3 regions of the Kushneria phosphatilytica genome follow, and region 1 is predicted to be linked to each of the others. Evidence: predicted binding sites of a transcription regulator. Region 1 holds the regulator's gene; each other region holds the start of a gene.
The links. Region 1 encodes sigma-54, which starts transcription at its own class of promoters, with help from an activator protein. Its sites were predicted from a motif close to TGGCACNNNNNTTGCTNT; they were not measured.

Region 1 (7,549 bases):
GAAGATTATCGATGGCATAGAAGCCAAGATCCTCGAGCGCCTGCAGCGCGATCGATTTGCCGGAGCCGGATCGGCCACTGATGATTACCAGTTGCATGATCAGTTGCGCTCGTTTTGCTGGCGGATGGCCCCGATCAGGGTCTCATAAAGCGCTGGCTGGCTTTCGGCAGCGCGTAGTGCCTTGCGAGTTTCGTCCGAGTTGAGTAGCTCGGCAATCTGGGCCAGCAATGCCAGGTGGGTATCATCGGCAGTTTCAGGCACCAGCAGCACGAAGATCAGATCGACCGGTTCCCCGTCGATGGCATCGAAATCGATCGGATCGGCCAGACTCAGGAAACTGGCCAGTGGCTGGCGGCAATGAGGGTTGCGAGCATGGGGAATGGCGACGCCATTACCTACGCCGGTGCTGCCAAGTCGCTCGCGGCTGATCAGCCGGCCGAACACCTCCTGGGCGTCAATGCTGGGGGTATTCTGGGCGATCAGGGTGCTGAAGAATTCCAGCACCCGTTTCTTGCTGCCACCGGTCACATCGAACATGGTGCGTTCCGGCGGGAGGATCTGATCGAGCGTCATGATGTGCGGGAGCCTGTCAACGCTTGCGAAATCCTGGCGCCGCAGGCAACGGGGCTGCAAACGCCGGCGCGGTATGTGCGGTGTAACAGGCCGCATGAGCGTAATGCAACGTTCTTTTGCACATTGGCCTGTATTTTTTCCGGGGACTTGCGAAAACCACTGCTGCGGTATTGTTCATGGGTCATGGTGGCTCACCGAATGGCTCTTCTCGCGCCTGCTCGAACGGTCAGGAGGCAGCAGTGCGGCGAGTCTTGTCAGTGTTAACAGGCCTTGTGTTCCCTCGAATGCCCGGGCGGACCCGAAGTTCCGCCCGGGACATGACTTCCTTGTGCCTTGCCGGTTCTGCAAGGGTGTTCAGTTCTTGCCGTTGCCCTGGGCGCGTGCCTGAACCTTTTCCTTGTGCTTGACCAACTGACGGTCCAGCTTGTCGGTCAGGGCATCGATGGCAGCATACATATCATCCTGTTCACTGTTGGCATGAAGCTCCGCGCCGGAAGCATGCAGGGTACAGGCAGCCTGCTGACGTGATTTTTCCACCGAGAGAGTGACCTGCACATTGGTAATGTTGTCGTGATGTCGCTCTATCCTGGCCAGCTTCTGATGAACATAGTCTCGCAGTGCATCGGTCAGTTCGATGTGATGGCCGGTAATATTGACCTGCATGACACGCTCCTTTCCGACAGGTGACAAGTTGATTGTAAACCTTTTGGCTCGGGTGCCTACCCTGCTTATGCCAGTCGCTTGCGTTCACTCGACGAAGGAATACCCATGGATTCACGGTATTTGGCGATGGTTCGTCTAGCGACGGTAATTCCGCTGTCCGACAGCAGCGATACCAGGCGTGCATCGGAAAGCGGCTTGCGGGGGGATTCGTCGCTGATGAGCTTCTTGATCCGCGCTCGAATCGCCGTACTGGCATGGCCTTCTCCTTCCTGTCCGACATGACTGGAGAAGAAGTGTTTGAGTTCGAAGACACCACGAGGGGTGTGAATATACTTGCGCGTGGTAACACGTGAAATGGTGGATTCATGCATTTCGACGGCGCTGGCGATATCGGCCAGAACCAGGGGCTTCATGGCCTCTTCGCCGTGCTCGAGAAATGCCTGCTGATGCAGCATGATTTCCCGTCCTACCCGGAGCAGTGTGTCGTTACGGCTTGACAGGCTTTTCATCAACCAGCGGGCTTCCTGTAGATGTTGCTTGAGAAAGCTGTTGTCATCGCTCTTGTCGGCACGACGTATCAGCGCCGCATAGTCGGGCTGAATACGCAGGCGGGGCAGGGCATCGGGGTTGAGTTCGAGCTGCCAGCCGTCACGAGGGCTGCGACGAAGAATCAGGTCAGGAACAATATAGCCCTGCTCGGCACCTTCGAAACGTTGCCCCGGCCGAGGGTCCAGGGTGCGGATGGTGGCAATGATGGTGGTGAGCGTCTCATCGTCTACCCCCAGCCGGCGTCGTAGCAGCTTGCGGTTATCCAGTCCCAGTGCTTCGAGGAAATGGCGAATCAGGCGTCTTGTCTGAGGTAGATGAGGCGTGTCGGAAGGCAACTGTGCCAACTGCAATAACAGGCATTCGCGCAAATCGCGGGCAAAAACCCCACTGGGCTCGAACTGCTGGAGTCGTACCAGCAGCTGCTCAAGTTCGCTGACACGCAGTCCAGCCATACCCTGGGCCCGCAGCCCCTGACAGAGCTCGTCCAGCGTTACGCTCAGATAGCCGCTGTCATCGAGTGCATCGATCAGGGTTTCGGCCATCTGGTGATCGCGTTCGTCGAGCGTCAGCAGCGCCAACTGCGCGCCAAGATGCTGTTGCAGGGTTTCGGCAGCTGTGTTGCGTTCGAAATCGGGCGCCTGGTCACTGCCGTTACCGACGGCGTCGGGATAGATATCTTCCCACTGACTATCCAGCGCCAGTTCATCGGGAATGTCTTCCGCCCATTCCTCGTCCCGGGGATCACTGAGCTCCAGCTCGTCGAAGTCTTCCTCGAGCTCAAGCAGGGGATTGCTTTCCAGCGCCTGCTGAATCTCCTGACGCAGATCGAGCGTCGACAGCTGCAACAGGGCAATGGCCTGCTGCAACTGCGGCGTCATGTTCAGCTGGGCGCCGATTCGAAGCTGCATGGAGGGTTTCATCATGGACATGATGGCGGGCTCGTCACTGGTACATTGACGACACGCTATCGAGCCCCTTCATGCCATGCAAGAGCCACAAGGGGTTTTTGAAGCAAATTCCATGCCACGCCTGGCAGTGATCAGAGTCGGAATTCGTGCCCCAGATAGACATCACGCACATGTTGATTGGCGAGAATGGCGCTGGCATCGCCTTCGGCGATGATCTTGCCATCACCGACGATATAGGCGTTGTCACAGATATCCAGTGTTTCACGCACGTTGTGGTCGGTGATCAATACACCGATATTGCGCGTGCGCAACTGCCGGATGATGCCCTTGATTTCTCCCACCGAGATGGGATCAACCCCTGCGAAGGGTTCATCCAGAAGGATAAAAGCCGGTTCCGTGGCCAGTGCCCGAGCGATTTCAACACGTCGGCGCTCTCCGCCGGAAAGGCTCATGCCGACGTTATCGCGAATGTGGGTGATGCTGAATTCCTCCAGCAACTGATCAAGGCGTCGCTGGCGGCCGGCGCGATCAAGATCCTTGCGAGTTTCCAGTATCGCCCGGATATTGTTGGCGACCGTCATCTTGCGAAAGATCGAGGCCTCCTGCGGAAGATAACCAATACCCGAGCGGGCACGTCGATGCATCGGTTCGCGACTGAGATCAAGCTCATCAATCGAGACATGGCCGGCATCGGCGCGAATCAGTCCCACGATCATGTAGAAGGAAGTAGTCTTGCCGGCGCCATTGGGCCCTAGCAGCCCGACGACTTCACCCTGTCGGATTGACAGGCTGATGTCCTGCACCACACGCCGACCCTTGAAGCTCTTGGCGAGATGCGTAACGTTCAGCGTCTTCATTGACCGCTGCTTCCCCCGTCGTTGCTGCTGGCGGTGTTTGGCGTCAGGGTCATGTGTACTCGACCGTTCTTGCCACTGCTACCCTCGGATTGATCGGCATTCTGTCGTCCGCGAGCGTCTACCTGGCGGGTGTCGAGATGATACTGGACGTAGCCGCCGTTGAAGGTGTCATCACCCTGATGCAACTCGGCATCGCCGATCATTTCCACCCGCCGGCTATCAGCGTGGTAGATCAGGGTGTCGCCCCAGCCACGCACCAGAGGGTCGGTGGGGTTGGGTTTCTGTTCGATATAGGCGCGCTTGCCCCCGCCACCTTTGGCGGTGACCTGTGAAACGCCGCCATTGTTGCCTCGTCGGATGGTGACCGTAGCTGCGTCGAGTTCCATCGACCCCTGTTCCATCTGAACATTGCCGGTATAGACGGCGGTACCGGCCTTGTCGTCGAGCTGTAGCCGATCTGCCGAGACCTGGATGGGTTTCTCGGCATCGCCCTCCAGTGCCGCTACCGGTGCGGCAGCGATCAGACCGGCCGTCAGGGCAGCAGAGCAGAGCAGCAGGCGTCGCTTCATGTCGGATTCCTTGTCGGTTTTGTCAGGAAAGACAGGCGCCCTTACGGCGTGTCTGATTGAGTGGTCATCGGAAAGTAACCATGGACATCGCCATCGATGACCAGCTCCTTCCGATCAAGCCAGGCATCGAAACGATTGCCACGAGTACGCTGGTTGCCCCGGTGGAAATACGACTCGCTGTTACTCCAGGCATGGCGGTCATTGCGATCATAATGCAGCGTATCGGTTTCCAGACGCCACTGGCGATCGGGTTCGAACAAACGCGCATCACCCGTCAGAACCAGCGTGTCATCAGTGCCACTCAGTCTGGCCTGCTTACCGGTGGCATGCCAGTGACGTCCGCTGCTATCAAGCAGCATGACATTCGGACTGCGGGCGCGGGTAACATCATCATCAGGGGTGTGCGCAATCCGTGGTGATGAGAGCGTTTGGTCGGCCTCTCCCTGGGCGTTGAAGCGGGTGTATTCCACGTTCTCCAGATAATAGTCCGGTTGTTCGCCATCGCTGGTAGCGTTGAATGTCGGTGACATCAGGCGCCCTCGCTGTTCAATCAGGGTCAGCCCGATACCGAGCGCCACCAGCAGCAGCAGCAGCCAGAATCGTGGAGCTAGGCGTTTGAGAGTCGCTATCATGTGCTCGTGCCACTGTCGTGAACGTGCGCGGCCGCATCATGAGGCCGCGCTGAAATGATGCGATGAATTCTAACGCACTCGAAAGGCGCAATGGAGGGACTCATCAGCAGGAGGCGAACTCGGCCACGATGGCATCCCATTCACCTCGAGCCTTCAGAATCAGTTCACAGATCTCTCGCACTGCACCGTGGCCGCCGGGGGTAAGAGTGACATAATCGGCATGCTGGCGAATTTCACCGGGGGCATCGTTGACTGTAACGCCCAGCCCGGCCTGCCGGATGGCCGCCAGATCGACCAGATCATCACCACAGTAAGCCGCCTGATCGGCCTCCAGCCGAAGCCTGGTAAGGAGTTCGCTCAGCGCTTGCCATTTATCTTCACACCCCTGGTAGACATGCTCGATACCCAGTTCTTCGGCACGGGTGGTTACCGCTGATGAGTTCCGGCCGGTAATAATGGCGATTTCAATATTGCTGCGTTGCAACAGCTTGAGCCCCAGCCCATCGCGTACATGAAAGCGCTTGTGCTCATGCGGATCACCCGTGTAGTTGAGTCCGCCATCGGTCATGACACCGTCGACATCAAGCGCCAGCAGACGTACCCGAGCGGCGCGTTCAAGCACTTCAGGGCTGGGATTATATTCGGTTCGGGACATCGACAGGGCTCCGGGAAAGTGGGAAACAGGCGCTCAGACTACGCCACTGGTCAGCAGGTCGTGCATATGCAGTGCGCCAACAGGGCGCTGCTGATCATCGACCACCGCCAGTGCAGTAATACGGTGATCTTCCATGATCCGGACTGCTTCGGCAGCAAGCAGTTCGCGAGCAATGGTCTGGCCGCCGCGGGTCATGACATCATCAATGAGCAGGTGGCCGAGATCGCTGTGGTTGTCCAGCGTACGACGTAGATCGCCATCGGTATAGATACCGGCAAGCCGGCCGTCCTGGTCCAGTACGCAGGTAAAGCCAAGCCCCTTGCGGGTGATCTCCAGCAGTGCGTCACGCAGTGGGCTTCCCAACGCTACCCGGGGCAGTCGATCGCCAGTATGCATCAGATCCTCGACCCGAAGCAGAAGACGGCGTCCCAATGCGCCTCCGGGATGTGAAAGGGCAAAATCCTCGGCGCTGAACCCGCGTGCTTCCAGCAGCGCAATGGCCAGCGCATCCCCCAGCGCCATTGCTGCCGTGGTCGAAGACGTAGGCGCCAGGTTGAGGGGGCACGCTTCCTGGGTAACACCGTTGTCGAGGTGTGCGTCGGCATGACTTGCCAGCGTGGACTCCGGGCGGCCGGTCATGGCGATCAGGGGGATACCCTTGCGCTTGAGCAGCGGTAGCAGCGAGGTGATCTCGGTACTCTCACCAGAGTTTGACAGTGCCAGCAAAATATCACTGGCGGTCAGCATCCCGAGATCCCCATGATTGGCCTCGGCTGCGTGCATGAAAAAGGCCGGGGTCCCGGTGCTTGCAAGCGTAGCGGCCAGTTTGTGAGCCACGTGCCCGGACTTGCCCATACCGGTAACCACGACCCGGCCCTGACTCGACAGGATCAGGCGGCAGGCGGTGTCGAAGGCCTCATCAAGGCGAGGGATCAACTCGCCGATGGCCTGCTGTTCGAGCGTCAGGGTGCGCCGGGCACTGGCGCGAAAATCGTGGTCAGGGTCAGGAGTCATGGCTTCGGTCATGGCAGCGCAATAGTGCGGACAGGAAAGAGGTATCTGGTGCAGACCGACACGCCCCAAAGGGGCATGCGACATGCGGCCGGCTCTTGTTCTACTCTGCATTAGACTTGTCATATCAGGCCTTTGCAAGGCAGTACTGGCTACGGTCACGGTAATTCGGATACGATGTTCGCTAATTCGGTAAATAATTCGGGAGTCGCATGACCGACTCAACGCTGGTCAGGGTCGAAGACCTCCATTTCACGCGAGCCGACCGGGCCATCTTCTCGGGGGTCGATCTCGAGATTCCGCGTGGCCGAATCACGGCCATCATGGGTCCCAGTGGTACTGGCAAAACGACGCTGCTGAAGTTGATCGGTGGGCAGCTGACGCCTGATCGCGGGCGGGTACAGATCGCGGATGAAGATGTGCACCGGCTTTCTCGCCGTGCCTTGTTCGATATGCGTCGGCGTATGGGAATGCTGTTTCAGAGCGGTGCTCTGTTCTCGGACCTGAGTGTGTTCGAAAACGTCGCTTTTCCGCTTCGCGTGCATACCGATCTGCCTGAGCGGATGATCCGTGATCTCGTGCTGATCAAGCTTCAGGCAGTCGGGTTGAGGGGGGCGCGCAATCTCTCGCCTGCAGAATTGTCAGGAGGCATGACGCGTCGTGTGGCGCTGGCCCGCGCCATTGCGCTGGACCCCGAACTGATCATGTATGACGAGCCGTTTGTGGGGCAGGATCCGATTTCCATGGGCGTGCTGGTCAAGCTGATTCGTGAACTCAATCACGCTTTCAGGATGACGGCGATCGTGGTGTCACACGATATCAAGGAGACGCTATCGATCGCCGACTATGTCTACGTCATTTCCGATGGCCGAGTCATGGCGCGTGGTACGCCTGACTCACTCAACACCGAGGCTGATCCCAGAGTAAGCCAGTTCATCCATGGCCAGCCCGATGGGCCGGTGCCATTTCACTATCCGGCCACCGATTTTGCGACGGATATCCTGGGTTCGCGGGAGGCCCCATGATCGACAGACTGGCATGGCTGGGTCATGTGGCGCTGAATATTCTGGCCTCGCTGGGGCGCAGTGCCGTTTTCCTTGCTCAGGCCTTCTTCCATCTGCCCAGGCGCGAA
Region 2 (7,549 bases), 1.2 Mb from region 1:
GGCCGAGCTGCCCAGTATCGGTGTTACGTCGAATCCACCGCGGAGCGCCAGATAACTGCGCGCCCCGGCCGTCGGTGCGCCCAGGGTCAGGGTATCGCCCGGCGCCAGCTCGATCGGCCACCAGGTGCTGACGGCGTAAGCCGGGCCCGCTTCCGGGCGAATCGTCACGGAAAGTTCGGCGCCCGTGATCCCGATCAGTGCCGGGCGGTGACATCTGATTGTCACGCCGCCCTGGGCGATTTCGATGGCCGTCGCATTCGAGGGGTTACCGACCAATCGGTTGGCCGCGCGAAAGGCATCCCGATCCATGGCGCCGGAAGCCGAAACGCCCTGATGGGTCTGTCCGCTGCGCCCGAGGTCCTGGTACAGGCTCTGTAGCCCGGCGTTGACGACCTCGAGCATCGGCGGCTCGTCCCTCGCCGAGCCCTGTGGCGCAGTCACGGGCCTGGCCTGGCGCTTCGGACGCTCACTGGTCGGGCTGAACCGTACTCGCATGCCGGGCTGCAACAGGGCAGCCGGCTCGCGATTGATATCCCACATGTCCAGCGGTGTGACGCCGATCAGTTGCCAGCCACCGGGGCTGTCGGTGGGATAAATACCGCTGAAGGGCCCGGCCAGGCCTACCGCGCCGGCCGGAATACGCGTGCGAGGCGTGCTTCGACGCGGCACATCGAAGCCGGCACCGCCGGTGAGGTAGGCAAAGCCCGGAGCAAAACCACAGAAGGCAACCTGATACTCGGCTTCACAATGACGGCGGATCACCTCATCGGTGGTGAGTTCCAGCAGCCGCGCGACCTCATCGAGATCTTCACCGTCGTAACAGACAGGAATTTCCACCAGCTCACCGGACGCCCGCTGACTACCGGTCAGCGGACACCGGCGCAGCGCTGCAGCCAGCGTTCGAGCGCTGATCCGCCCCGGATCGAAATGCATAAGCAAAGTGCGCGCCGCCGGAATGATGGTGGTGACACCCTCGATCGGATGGGCCTTTAGATGTTCGAACAGGCCCAGCGTTTGCGACAGGTCGTCCAGCTCGACCAGCAGCGCACTCAGGCTAACGGGTAAAATGTTCATGAGAGCTCCTGAAAGTCGAGGCTCATGCAATACCGTCCACAAAGGCACGCAGTTCGATCCCTGCCGCGACCAATCGGCTGCGGACTGCCTGCGCCAGGGCCACGGCATCAGGGCTGTCCCCGTGCACACAGATCGAATCCGCCGCCACGGTGATGTCGATACCTTCGCGACTTTCAACCACACCCTCGCGGACCAGACGCAGCATCCGCTCGGCGACCACCTCGGCATCATGCAGCATGGCATCGGGCTCGCGACGGGAGACCAGGCTGCCATCGCTTTCATAGGCGCGATCGGCAAAAGCCTCGGCGGCCGTATTCAACCCCGCCTCTCTGGCCCAGCCGGTCAACGGCGTGCCTGCCAGCGTCATCAATACCAGTGAAGGATCCACGGCGAGCATCGCCTCGATCACGGCACGTGCCTGACGCTCATCGCGAGCGATGGTGTTGTAGAGGGCGCCATGAGGCTTGACGTAGCTCACCCGGGTGCCGGCGGCTCGCGCCAGTCCCTGAAGCGCACCGATCTGATAGATCACATCGGCGCGCAGATCCTCACTGGCAATATCCATGGCGCGACGGCCAAAGCCCACCAGATCGGGATACGCCACGTGAGCCCCGATCGCCACGCCATTGTCGGCGGCGGCCTTCAGCGTACGCAGGATGCCGGCGGGATCGCCGGCATGAAAACCGCAGGCCACATTGGCACTGGTGACAATGCTCAGCATGGTGTCGTCATCCCCCATGCGCCATTGGCCCAGGCTCTCTCCGAGATCGCTGTTGAGATCGATATGTGCCATGTATGAACTCTCCTGTCAGGCACTCGGCGTCAGAAAGGCGAAAATGGGGCCAATGGACTCAAAGCCCATGTACCAGGTCATGAGGCTGACGATGGCGCCCGCCACCAGCAGCCAGCGCGGATAGCGATAGCCCGCCATCAGATCCTGGCGCCGCCAGGCCACCCAGAGAAAGAGCGTCAGCCCCAGTGGCAGGATCAGTCCATTGAAGCCACCGGCGAACACCAGCAGTGCGGCAGGCGGCGTCCCGAGCAGCAAGAACACGATCAGCGACACCGCGATGAACACCACCGTGGCACGATTGCGCACGGTCTCCTCGATACCGGGGCGGAAGGCGCTCAGAAACGTCATGGAAGTATAGGCCGCACCAATGATGCTGGTGATGCCGGCAGCCCACAGAATCAGACCGAAGGCGCGCAGACCGAACTCGCCTGCCGCAACCTGGAAGGCCTGCGCTGCCGGATTGGCACTCTGGCTGGAGGTGTCGATCACCACCCCGCTGGCGACGACGCCGAGAATCGCGAGAAACAGCACATAGCGCATCACGCCGGTCACCAGAATGCCTCTCAGCGCGGCCTTCGAGACGGTGTCGACATGCTCCACGCCACCCGCACCCCGATCCAGAATACGGTGCGCCCCGGCATAGGTGATGTAGCCACCCACCGTGCCACCCACGATGGTGGTAATGGTGGCAAAGCTGATGTGATCGGGCATGACGGTCTGACGCAGCGCCTCGCCTACCGGCGGATGGGAGGCGAAGGCGACAAATACCGTCAGGACCAGCATCAAAAGACCCAGCACCATCACGATGCGATCAATGGCGACCCCGGCGCGGCGCGACAGGAAGATACCAATGGCTATCAGCCCGCTGAGCAAGCCACCCCACTGTGGGTCGAGCCCCACCAGAGCGTTGACCCCCAGTCCGGCACCGGCAATGTTGCCTACATTGAAGACCAGCCCACCGAAGATCACCAGTACCGCCAGCAGGTAGCCGCTGCCGGGTAGCGCCGCATTGGCTACTTCGGGTGCACGCATGCCGGTGACGGTCACAATCCGCCATATATTCAACTGCACCACGAAGTCGATCACGATCGAGGCTAGGATACCGAAGGCAAAGGCCGCCCCCATCAACGAGGTAAAGGTCGCCGTCTGGGTAATGAACCCCGGTCCGACCGCCGAGGTCGCCATCATGAAAACGGCGCCGATCAATGAGGCCTGCCTCGACTTTGCAAAGTTTTCTTCGGTGCTGGTCGCCATATCGGCTGGACTCCGAAATCGGGTGGATAGTGCTTCATCAAGGCAATTTGCATGCCAGAATGAACAAAGCCGCTGTTAATGCCGCCTCATTACAGCTTGATTGTTCAACAATAATTGCTGACTGACTGAATGTGCATTCGACTTGTGTTCAATAATGGCGCATGGCCTACCCTGTGCGACCCACGGGAGTGCACCACTCACCCTTGCTGCCGGTCGCAGAAATCGGGGAACATCCGGATCGAAGTTCATGACACGCGAAGGGAAGCCGCACCGAAATGACAAAGCCGAGCGCTGGAGAATCCGGCAGAACCCTGGGGGAAACCGTGACAAGCCGCGTGCGGCGCATGCTGGTAGAAGGGGAGCTGGTACCAGGACAGCGGCTATCGGAGGCCGGGCTGAGCGAGCAGCTGGGTGTTTCGCGCAACACCCTGCGAGAAGCGTTTCGCAGTCTGGCCCATGAGGGGCTGGTGACCCACCATCCCAATCGGGGCGTATTCGTCACCACGCCCAGCATGGCCTCCATCGTGGATATCTACCGGCTGCGACGCTTCATCGAGTGCCGCGCCCTGGCAGAAGCCTGGCCCGGGCACCCGGGCGTCCGAGCCATGCGGACTGCTGTCGAAAGCGGCCTGACCCATCGCGAGGCGCAGGACTGGAACGCTGTCGGCACCGCCAACATGACCTTCCATGCCGCCATTGTATCGCTGGCGGACAGCGAAAGACTCAATGTCTTCTTTCGCCGGCTGGCGGCAGAGTTACGCCTCGCCTTTGGCCTGATTGCTGATCCGGAAATGCTGCATGGGCCCTATGTGGCGATGAACCAGCGTGTGCTCGAAGCGCTTGAGGCCGAACAGGCCCAGGAAGCCTCGCAACTGCTCGAGCACTACCTGGTACAGTCGGAACGTATCGTGCTGGCGGCCTATACGCGCTATGAAGCGGGCGCCAACATCGCGTCAACGCCCGGAATGGACTGAGAAAAGCAAAGGCGCCGGCCCCGGGAAGCCGACTGCCGCGGAATCAGCGCTGCATCAGCGGACCGTTCATGCGCTCGAACCAGGCGTCGAGCTCTGCTCGGGAGGCGCGGCGGCGCTCTTCCGCCCCCCCGTAGCCGACTTCCACCTCACCCGCGGCGATCCGCTGCATCACCGAGTCGGCAAACGCATCGACCGGTTCACCATGGACGTGTACCCCCACGCCACCCAGGTCCGTATTGACCGCCGGGGGCGCAATCTCAATGACCTCGATGGGCGTGTGGGCCAGCTCACCGCGCAGGGAGAGGGAGAAGGAGTGCAGAGCGGCCTTGGTCGCCGAATAGACCGGCGCGAACAGACCCGGCACAAAGGCCAGCCCCGACGAGACATTGATAACAGCAGCGCGTGGCTGGGCCCGAAAATGGTCCAGTACCAGCGATGCCAGATGCACTGGCGCTTCGAAATTGATGGCGATCTCCTGCTGACGCTCCGACCAGGGCGCGTCATCCTCGGCAAAACGGTGGCGACGCTGCAGCCCGGCATTGTTGACCAGCACGTTGAAGTTCGGAAACTCCCGGGTGATCTGCTCGATCAGTGCCTCACGCCCCTGCTGATGCTCGACATCACCCACACGCACATGCAATGCCGGATGCTGCTGCTGTGCTTCACGCAGCCGGTCTTCGCGCCGCCCACAAATGATGACTTCACTGCCAGCGTCCAGAAAACGCTCGGCGATGGCCAGCCCAATGCCACTGCCACCCCCCGTCACCAGTACCGTGTTGCCTGAAAGATCCATACCTGCTCCATAGCCTGCCATTTCACCATAACGTCCAGGATAGCAAATACCCGGAAGCAGGCAGCAGGTCTTTCAGTCGTCGTTGCGCGGCTGTTGAACTTTCCCCGGCGGGTGCAGGTTTTCTCCCCAGCGCGGCATACCCTTGATGTCGATATCAAACAGATCCAGCGCCCGCGCCACGCTGTGATCAATCATCGTCTCCAGCGAGTCGGGCCGGGCGTAAAAGGCAGGGACCGGTGGAAACATGATCGCTCCCATTTCAGTCAGGGCGGTCATGGTGCGCAGATGCCCCAGATGCAGTGGCGTTTCACGCAACATCAGCACCAGCCGGCGACGCTCCTTGAGCACCACGTCAGCCGCCCGGGAGATCAGATTGGTCGTGGCGCCGCTGGCGATCTCGGACATGGTCTTCACCGAACAGGGCGCCACCAGCATCCCCAGGGTACGAAACGAGCCTGAGGAGAGCGAGGCGCCTATATCGCCCACCGGATGCACCTCATCGGCCAGCTCAAACAGCGCCTCACGGCTGATCCCGGTCTCGTAGCGCCGGGTCAGATCGGCGGATTTCGACAGGATCAGATGAGTTTCTACCTCCAGTGGCCGCAGCATCTCCAGCGCTCTGGCGCCATAGACGAAGCCACTGGCCCCGGTGATGGCAACAATCAACCGACGACGACTCATGGGCACGCTCCCTCCCCGACCAACCGAAGTGGCAACAGGCAAGGATCGTGGGATAGGCGCCTGCACTGTCTGAATGCATCTCTCATGGGCGTCGGGACCGTCCGATCGAAAGTGATCCTGCAGGATACACCCCTGGCAGGTGACTCGGGAGGGCCCAGTCCATTCTGTCGCTCACCGCTTGAGCCCGCTATGGTCACAGACATCAAACCATGGAGAAGCGCTGATGAAAGCCATTGCCACCGTGTCGCTGAGCGGCCGCCTGGTCGACAAGCTCGAGGCCATTGCCGCGGCCGGTTTTGATGGCGTCGAACTGTTCGAACCGGATGTGCGCGAAGCCGAGGAGTCACCGCAGACCATTGCTGAACTGGCAACTCGGCTGGGCCTGGCCATCGTGGCGCTACAGCCGTGGCCGGATGTGCTGGGAGCACCGGATTTTGATGCATTTGCCATGGCCCGTCTCGACGGCCAGCTTGAGCTGATGGCCGAGCTGGGTACTGATCGACTGCTGATGTGCACCAGTACACGGAAGGATGCGCTGACCGACTTCACGCGTAATCGCGACCAGCTTGCCGTCATTACCGAACGGGTGCACGCCGCGGATGCCCGGGTCGGACTGGAAGCGCTGAGCTGGGGCCATCTGCCGGCTTATCATCAGGTCTGGCCATTGATCGAGGCCATCGCTCATCCCGCACTGGGTATCGTCATCGACAGCTTTCACATTCTGGCCCGACAGGAACCGCTTGAGCTGCTGGCGACCCTGCCTGCCGATCGGATCACCCTGGTCCAGCTGGCCGATGCTCACCCCCGCGCAGGACGCACGCTGCTCGACTGGAGCCGACATGGACGCTGTTTCCCGGGCGAAGGAGAGCTGCTGAACAGGGCCTTTCTCTCGGCACTGGAGCAAACCGGCTACAAGGGCGCCTGGTCGCTGGAGATCTTCAATGATGCCCCCCGTCCGGCCGAGGACGTCGCCCTCGAGGGCTACCGCTCGCTGGAGACCCTTGTTCCCCGTCTCCAGGAGCGCTGACGTGCAGATGCGTGATCATGCTGCAGCGATGATGAGTTCGCCTTCGCGCGACAGGACATAGGGCTGGAGATCTTCAGCCAGCGCCAGGCACCCCGTATAACGGTCGCGCGCTTCACGCTCGAGCTCTGCCATCGAGTTCTGCGCCCGGCGATCCCGGCCATAGCGGGGGCTGAAGTGGGTTAGCAGCAGGTTGGGCACACCTTCGGCCTCGGCAAAGGCGGCAATACGCGCAGCACTGCAATGGCCATTGTCGGTGCCCAGGCGCTCGATGACCTCTTCGGTATAGGTTGCCTCGTGCACCAGCAGATCAGCGCCCTGACAGAGACCGGTCAGCCGCGCCGGCACATTGTTGTCTCCGGAGACCACCAGCCGGCGTGGCCGTCGCGCCATCAGTTGGTAATGCTCACCCTTCAGCTGACGACCCTGTGCGTCATATACCGTCTCGCCCTTCTGCAATCGACCCCACAAGGGGCCGCGGGGTACCCCATCAGCTTCCAGCCGAGCTGTATCGAGCGAGGCCTCGATGCCCCGTTCCTCGAACGCATAGCCATGGCACTCGATACCATGGGAGAGTGCCGCAGCGGTGATAGTAAATTCCGTTAGCACCAGCGATTCGGTCAGGGTCGCGGCGTCAATGAAATGCAGCGGGAAATCGAGATGCAATCCGGTAGTCTCACGCACCGCCGTCAGAAACGTCCACACGGCCTGCGGGCCGATCAGTGTCAGTGGCGTACGCCGACCAGCCATCGAAGCACTGGCCAGCAGCCCCGGCAGGCCATAGCAGTGATCGCCATGAACGTGGGTGATCAGCACGGCCTCCAGACGCGCCAGGCTCAGTGACATGCGCATCAGTTGGTGCTGAGTGCCCTCGCCGCAATCGATCAGATACCAGCGCCGACTGTGCTCAGGCTGCAGTGTCAGACCGCTGACATTACGCTGCCGGCTCGGCACGC
Region 3 (7,549 bases), 1.5 Mb from region 1:
TTCATCAGTGACCGGTATGCAGCCGCCGTTCGATGTACTGGCTGTAGCGCGACATCGAGAAGCAGAAGACCCAGTAGATCAGTGCCGCGAAGACATAGCCCTCGATGGCGAAACCCAGCCAGTCGGCATCGTTCAGTCCTGACTGGATCACCGCCAGCAGGTCGAAGAGGCCGATGATCAGCACCAGCGAGGTATCCTTGAACAGCGCGATGAAGGTGTTGACGATGCCGGGAATGACCAGCTTGAGCGCCTGGGGCAGGATGATCAGCCCCATCCGCTGCCAGTAGCTCAGCCCAAGCGCGGCACCGGCCTCCCCCTGGCCTCTCGGGATCGCCTGCAACCCGCTTCGCACGACCTCGGCCATGTAGGCGCTCCAGAACAGCATGATGCCGATCAGGGCGCGCAGCAGCTTGTCGAACTCGGCACCGGCAGGCGCGAACAGCGGCAGCATCACCGAGGCCATGAACAGCACAGTAATCAGTGGCACGCCCCGCCAGAACTCGATGAATACCACGCAGACGCCCCTGACCAGCGGCATCTTCGAGCGTCGGCCCAGCGCCAATAACACGCCAATCGGCAGCGAGCCGACGATGCCGACCGCGGCAATGGTCAGCGTCAGCATCAACCCGCCCCACTGGCGCGTAGGCACCGGCGTGAGTCCGAACATGCCGCCCAGCAGCAGAATCCAGGCCACGATGGGAAAACCGATCAGCGCAAACAGTCCCACAAAGCGCTTGAACGGCAGCCGCGGGATCGCCAGCCAGGCCACCAGCAATGCAAACAGCGCAAACACGATATCGACCCGCCAGCGCATCGCCTCCGGATAGAAGCCATAGACGATCTGGTTGAGTCGCACCGAAATGAAGACCCAGCAGGCACCATCACCGGTGCAGGCCTGACGCGTGCTCCCGACCCAGTCGGCCTCTATCAGCGCCCAGTCAATGACCGGCCACAGCAACCGCACCAGCAGCACCAGCACTACGAGGGTCACCACCGAGTTGATCGGTCCGGAGAAGAGGTTGATGCGTAGCCAGCCGATGACGCCATGGCGCTGATCGGGTGCCGGACGCGCAGCAATCATGTCCCGTGAAGAACTCATCTCAGCGCTCCCTGATCGCGACACGCGCGTTGTAGATGTTCATCAACAGCGAAATCAGCAGACTGATGACCAGATAGACCGCCATGGTCATGGCGATGATCTCGATCGACTGACCGGTCTGGTTGAGCGTGGTACCGGCAAAGACCGCTACCAGATCGGGGTAGCCAATGGCCGTAGCCAGCGAGGAGTTCTTGATCAGGTTGAGATACTGACTGGTCATCTGCGGAATAATCACCCGCATCGCCTGAGGCAACACGATCTTGCGCAGGGTCAGCCCCCCCGGCAGCGACAGTGAGCGGGCCGCTTCCGTCTGCCCGCCCGGTACCGACTGAATGCCCGAGCGGACGATCTCGGCAATGAACGACGCGGTGTAAATCGACAGGGCCAGCCACAGCGCCAGCAACTCCGGTACTACATTCATCCCACCGCGGAAGTTGAAACCGCCCAGTTCGGGCATGGACCAGCTCAGCGGGCGACCAGCCAGGAAGTAGACCACGATCGGCAGACCAATGATCAGCACCATCCCGATCCTGCCACTCGGGAGTGCCTTGCCGGTGGCGGCCTGGCGACGCCGACCGTAAACAACCAGCCCCACGGTGGCGACAATCGCCGCCAGCAGCGCGCCCCACACGGCGACAAAAGCAGGCTGAGTGTCGGGGGCCGGCATGATCAGTCCACGCACGTTGAAAAAGAAGGCATCGAACAGGGAGATACTCTGGCGGGGTGAGGGCAGTGAACGCAGTACCGCGAAGTACCAGAAGAGGATCTGCAACAGCAGCGGAATATTGCGGAAGATTTCGACATAACAGGCGGCCAGCCTTGCCAGCAGCCAGTTCGGTGACAGTCGGGCAATGCCGACCAGAAAGCCGATAATGGTCGCCGCCACAATACCGAGCGCCGATACCAGCAGGGTATTGAGCAAGCCGACCACAAAGGTGCGGCCATAGGTGCTGTCACTGGTGTATTGAATCAGTGTCTGCGAAATGGGAAATCCCGCGCGCCTGTCCAGGAAATCGAAGCCGGTATTGATGCCGCGGGCATCAAGATTGATCAGGGTGTTATGAATCAGCAGTCCGATCACCACCACCAGCGCGATCAGCAGGATCACCTGGGTGGCCAGTGCCCGTACGGCCGGGTTACGCCACAGCGGTCCGTGACCGCGGCGGGGAATGGACGTGGAAGGACGCAGCATTGACGGTTCTCCGCCTGGATCGATCCGGCAACCTGTCGGACTTGGCCCGACAGGTCACGAAGCTTGCGACTCGAAACGCCGCATTGGCGATGCGGCGCCAGCAAGTCGATCGTTCAGACGCGCTCAGCGCACTGGCGGGGCATACATGACGCCGCCCTGGTTCCACAGTGCATTGATACCGCGGTCGATCTTGAGCGGAGATTGGGCACCAACGGTTTTGGCGTAGACTTCACCGTAGTTGCCGACCTTCTTGACGATGTTGTAGGCCCAGTCATTGGTCAGGCCCATCTGCTGACCGAAGTTGCCATCCTTGCCGAGCAGGCGCGCCACGTTGGGGTTGGGCGGGTTGTCACGCATCTGATCGACGTTCTGGCTGGTCACGCCCAGTTCCTCGGCGTTGACCATGGCGAACAGGGTCCATTTGACGATATCGAACCACTGGTCATCGCCCTGGCGCACCACCGGACCCAGCGGTTCCTTGGAGATTCGCTCGGGCAGGATCTTGACGCTGTCGGGATCGGAAAGCTGCAGGCGCAGCGCTGCCAGCTGCGAGGAGTCCGAGGTCAATACATCACAGCGCCCGCTATCAAAGCCGGCCGCAGTCTGATTCATCTCATCGAAGCTGACCGCCTGATACTGCATGTTGTTGGCGCGGAAGTAATCCGCCAGATTGAGCTCGGTGGTGGTACCGGAATTCACACAAACCGAAGCACCATCCAGCTCCTTGGCACTGTTGATGCCGAGATCCTTGCGGATCATGAAGCCCTGGCCGTCATAGAAATTCACGCCGGTGAAGTTCAGCCCCATGGAGTTGTCACGCGAGGCGGTCCAGGTAGTGTTACGCGAAAGCATATCGACCTCGCCGGACTGCACCGCGGTAAAACGCTCCTTGGCCGTCAACGGCGAAAAGGCCACCTTACCGGGATCGTCGAGCACGGCGGCGGCCACGGCGCGACATGTTTCGACATCGATGCCCTGCCATTTGCCGTTGGCATCGGGGTTGGAGAAACCGGGGAGGCCATCACTGACCCCGCAGCGCAGTTGCCCACGGCTCTTGACGTCATCCAGGGTAGCTGCCTGGGCGGCGTGCGTCAGGGTGAAGGCAAGCGTGGTGCCAGCGGCCAGCGCCATCAAGGCGGACTTGTAAGTTCCCATGGAAAATTTCCCTGATTGTTCATGTTTGTGGAGGTTCGGGAAAAGCATGTCGCCTGCTCACTGCGACGACTTATCATGATCGAGCAGCAGCATGCCCTGCCACTGGTCGAAAGTTGCAAGGAGTGTTCCAGAAAGGCTCATGACTATAAAAAGCCTTTTTGCTCAATTATTTAATAACTTTTAACAGCCAGGAAAATGCTGCTTTGGGCATGAATCTGCACTGTTAAAGCGCATGAGGACGTGCGGCGATACGCTGGCGCACCAGTTCGGCGCAAAGCGTAACGGCATGTAAAAGGCCGAGCGGAAATCATCTTTGGAGAGTGAAAGATGACCCGGCAATCACCGGGTCAGAGAGGATCAATCAGCGAGCAAACGGGTCATGAAAGGAGGGAGGGTCAGTGCAGCAAAGTGCTGGGCCTCGCTGTAATACTCGGTCGCGAAGGCGCGGTCACGCGCGGCGGCTTCGCGGAAGCGATCGGCCGGGCAGTGTTTGCCGGCCAGGGTTACACTCCACCAACCGGAGGGATAAGTCGGCTGCGGAAAGACCAGAGTCGCCACACTGTCGAATCCGGCCTGCGTCATGGCGGTGCGCAGATCGCGAATGATCGAGCCGCTGTGATAGAGCGGCGATTCACTCTGCTGCACCATTACGCCGCCTTCACGCAGCAGGCGCTGACAGCGCGCCAGGAAATCCTGCTGAAAAAGCCCTTCCGCGGGCCCCACCGGGTCCGTGGAATCGATGATCAGGACATCGACACTGCCTTCCGGACAATCATCGACCCACTGGACACCATCAGCAAACAGCAACTCGGCGCGCGGATCATGATTGGATTCGGTCAATTGGGGAAAGAAGCGTTCGGCCGCACGGGTCACGGCTTCGTCGATATCGATCTGGGTGACCTTTTCGACCCCGGGATGGCGCAGTACCTCACGTAGCGTACCGCAATCACCGCCGCCGATGATCACGACCCGCTTCGGATCGGCATGCGTGAACAGCGCCGGATGAGCGATCATCTCGTGATAGAGGAAATTATCCCGATCAGTAAGCATCACGCAGCCATCGAGCACCATCAGATTGCCGTAGGTCTCGGTTGCGTAGACTTCGAGATGCTGCCAGGGCGTGACTTCATCGTGCAGTTTTTCATGCACCTTCAGACCGATGGCACTGCCCTCACGATCGAATCGCTCGATGAACCAGCCATCAAGGGGCTGTTCACTCATCTCACTCTCTCCTGCCGGTCGCTACCGGTCACTACTGCTGGCGATAACGGGCCGGATGACCCGCCGGGGCGGGCAACATAGCCTGCCAGCGACAGGATGAAAAGCACCCCGTTCAGACGCATGCTGCCAGGGCCTCGGGCAGGTCGATAGCCCGGCACTGTGCCGGGCTCAGCCCGGCCAGCAGCCGTGCCTGTACGGCCTCATCCAGCCCCGGGTCACGCGCCAGTCGATGACGATAGCGTCCGATCAGGGTATAGCAGCCATCACGCAGCCCCTGGGGCAACCAGCGCAGGTATGCCAGCAGCTGCAGCGGCGACTTCAGCACCTGCGCCGTGCGCCACAGCGCTTCGCTGTCACGATGCAGTCGCCCCGCCCGGATCAGCCAGACACTGTCGAGCGCATCGGCGTTCTCGCCGAAATGTTCCCCGAGCCGATGCCCCAGCGTGGATTGCAGCGTCACCAGCGCGGTGATGGGAGCGCGCTCATGACGCAATAGCCAGGCCACCGACCGGCGACAGAGCGGGCAGCCGCCATCGAATACGATCAGCTGTGTGAAGAGGGGCTCAGCCTTGCGCCCCGCCTTGTGACCGCGAAGAGGCGGCGTTTCATTCATGCCACTGCGGACTCAGCTCATGCAGAGCCTCGATGAAGGCCGTCACGTTTTCCGGTGGGGTGAACTGGGAGATGCCATGACCGAGGTTGAAGACATGGCCGGAACCGGCGCCAAAGCTCTCCAGAATACGAGCCACCTCGGCACGGATGGTGGCCGGGGCGCCGAACAGCGCACTGGGATCGAGATTGCCCTGCAGCGCTACCTGATTACCGATGCGTGCCCGGGCGTCACCAAGCTCGGTGGTCCAGTCCAGCCCGACGCCATCGCAGCCGGTCGCAGCGATCTGCTCAAGCCACTGCCCGCCATTCTTGGTGAACAGGATAACCGGTACACGGCGGCCTTCATGCTCGCGGATCAGGCCATCAACGATGCGCTGCATGTACGCCAGCGAGAAGTCGCGATAGGCCGGCGTGGTAAGCGCGCCGCCCCAGGTATCGAAGATCTGTACCGCCTGGGCCCCGGCGCGAATCTGGGCATTGAGATAATCGGTCACCGCATCGGCCAGCACTGATAGCAGACGATGCAGCGCCTCGGGATCGCTGTAGAGCAGCCCCTTCACATGGCGGAAGTCCTTGCTCGGCCCTCCCTCGACCATGTAGGTCGCCAGCGTCCAGGGGCTGCCGGAGAAACCGATCAGCGGCATGCGCCCATTGAGCTCGCGACGAATGGTCGACACTGCATTCATGACATAATCGAGATCGCGCTCCGCGTCTGGTGCACTCAGGCGATCAATGGCCGCAGCATCGCGCACCGGGTTGCGGAACATCGGTCCCTCTCCCGGCACGAAGTAGAGCCCCATATCCATCGCATCAGGGATGGTGAGAATATCGGAGAACAGGATGGCAGCGTCCAGATCGAACCGGTCAATCGGCTGCAGGGTCACCTCACAGGCCATCTCGGCATTGCGACACAGATCCATGAAGCTGCCGGCACGTTCGCGCGTGGCGCGATACTCCGGTAGATAGCGCCCCGCCTGACGCATCATCCAGACCGGAGTACGGTCGACGGGCTGGCGGGCCAGCGCCCGCAGAAAACGATCATTTTGAAGAGCCATGCGCTTGCCGTCTCACCGCGAAAAAATGTACCCCCGATTGTAGCGGATCGACCGCACTGCCCTCACCCACTGCGCATCGATGAAATCGAATGGAGGCGATGGAAAAAGACATTCGACCTCGGGATGAGCCATCCACGCAGGCCTGCTAGACTGGGCACCCCCGAATGATGATGCACCGCCATCACGAGATCTGACGTGACGATTCGATTCATTGCGGCTTCCCGCCTGCCAACGCCCTGGGCCACCTTCACCCTCCACGGATTCGAGGATGACCGCAGCGGCAAGGAACATGTGGCTCTGTCACTGGGCACCATCGACGATGGCGCGCCGGTACTGGCCCGAGTGCACTCCGAGTGTCTGACCGGTGATGCCCTGTTTTCAATGCGCTGTGACTGCGGCTATCAGTTGCAGGCCGCCCTCAAGCGTATTGCCGACGAAGGGCGTGGCCTGTTGCTCTACCTGCGTCAGGAAGGTCGTGGCATCGGCCTGCTCAACAAGATTCGCGCCTATCATCTGCAGGATGAAGGGGCCGATACGGTCGAAGCCAACGAGGCACTCGGCTTCGAGGCCGACATGCGCCGTTACGACCTCTGTCTGCCGATGCTCGAACACCTCGGCGTACACTCGCTCAAACTGATGACCAACAACCCACGCAAGGTCGAAGCACTGCGCGCCGATGGCATCGAGATCAGCGAGCGACTGCCACTGACCACCGGCCTCAATGCGCACAACGAGCAGTACCTGACGACCAAGGCAGGCCGCCTGGGTCACATGATGGCGCTCGATCAGTTTACGTTCGCCGGCCCCGTGGATGAGAATCGGCGCCGCTAGCGTCTGCCTCGTTACGCGCCGCAGACGCCAGACAGTCGCAGCGCGACGTTACGAGTGAATGCGAAAGGTATGATAGTCGGCCGTCACCCGGCCGCTATAGGGTGCGCCAACGAGATGATGGACGCGCTCGGCCATGCGGGTGAACTCGGGCTTGCGTAGCCAGGCTTCAAACCCATGGCTTTCATCGTAGCCCTTCTGCGTGCTGATCATGACCAGCCCACCCGGTCGAGTGATACGCAGCAGCTCACTGAGCGCTTCGGGATCCACATTGTCATCGCAAAAGACCCCACAGCAGACCACGACATCAAAGGTACCGGTGTCATAATCCAGTGCCTGATTCATGTCCACACCACCGCGCAGCTGGTCATAGACCTCGCACTTGCG

Region 2: FY550_RS15875 (NRAMP family divalent metal transporter) is a predicted target of sigma-54. The motif match lies at 3,161-3,178, and genes of this name have one in related genera.
Region 3: FY550_RS00380 (amino acid ABC transporter substrate-binding protein) is a predicted target of sigma-54. The motif match lies at 3,559-3,576, and genes of this name have one in related genera.

What each region holds. Positions count from the first base shown of each region.
Region 1 covers NZ_CP043420.1:2,180,051-2,187,599, reverse strand. The annotation lists gene rapZ (RNase adapter RapZ) at 1-97, opposite strand, end outside; gene ptsN (PTS IIA-like nitrogen regulatory protein PtsN) at 100-573, opposite strand; gene hpf (ribosome hibernation-promoting factor, HPF/YfiA family) at 928-1,236, opposite strand; gene FY550_RS10100 (RNA polymerase factor sigma-54) at 1,302-2,693, opposite strand; gene lptB (LPS export ABC transporter ATP-binding protein) at 2,825-3,550, opposite strand; gene lptA (lipopolysaccharide transport periplasmic protein LptA) at 3,547-4,119, opposite strand; gene lptC (LPS export ABC transporter periplasmic protein LptC) at 4,161-4,751, opposite strand; gene FY550_RS10080 (KdsC family phosphatase) at 4,855-5,406, opposite strand; gene FY550_RS10075 (KpsF/GutQ family sugar-phosphate isomerase) at 5,440-6,420, opposite strand; gene FY550_RS10070 (ATP-binding cassette domain-containing protein) at 6,630-7,442, shown strand; gene mlaE (lipid asymmetry maintenance ABC transporter permease subunit MlaE) at 7,439-7,549, shown strand, end outside.
Region 2 covers NZ_CP043420.1:3,413,045-3,420,593, forward strand. The annotation lists gene FY550_RS15865 (5-oxoprolinase subunit B/C family protein) at 1-1,074, opposite strand, end outside; gene FY550_RS15870 (LamB/YcsF family protein) at 1,097-1,867, opposite strand; gene FY550_RS15875 (NRAMP family divalent metal transporter) at 1,883-3,121, opposite strand; gene FY550_RS15880 (GntR family transcriptional regulator) at 3,397-4,095, shown strand; gene FY550_RS15885 (SDR family oxidoreductase) at 4,139-4,888, opposite strand; gene FY550_RS15890 (UbiX family flavin prenyltransferase) at 4,961-5,569, opposite strand; gene FY550_RS15895 (sugar phosphate isomerase/epimerase family protein) at 5,793-6,596, shown strand; gene FY550_RS15900 (ribonuclease Z) at 6,612-7,549, opposite strand, start outside.
Region 3 covers NZ_CP043420.1:74,504-82,052, reverse strand. The annotation lists gene FY550_RS00390 (amino acid ABC transporter permease) at 5-1,099, opposite strand; gene FY550_RS00385 (amino acid ABC transporter permease) at 1,101-2,291, opposite strand; gene FY550_RS00380 (amino acid ABC transporter substrate-binding protein) at 2,415-3,446, opposite strand; gene speE (polyamine aminopropyltransferase) at 3,804-4,667, opposite strand; gene FY550_RS00370 (thiol-disulfide oxidoreductase DCC family protein) at 4,780-5,280, opposite strand; gene hemE (uroporphyrinogen decarboxylase) at 5,273-6,334, opposite strand; gene ribA (GTP cyclohydrolase II) at 6,530-7,165, shown strand; gene FY550_RS00355 (class I SAM-dependent DNA methyltransferase) at 7,214-7,549, opposite strand, start outside.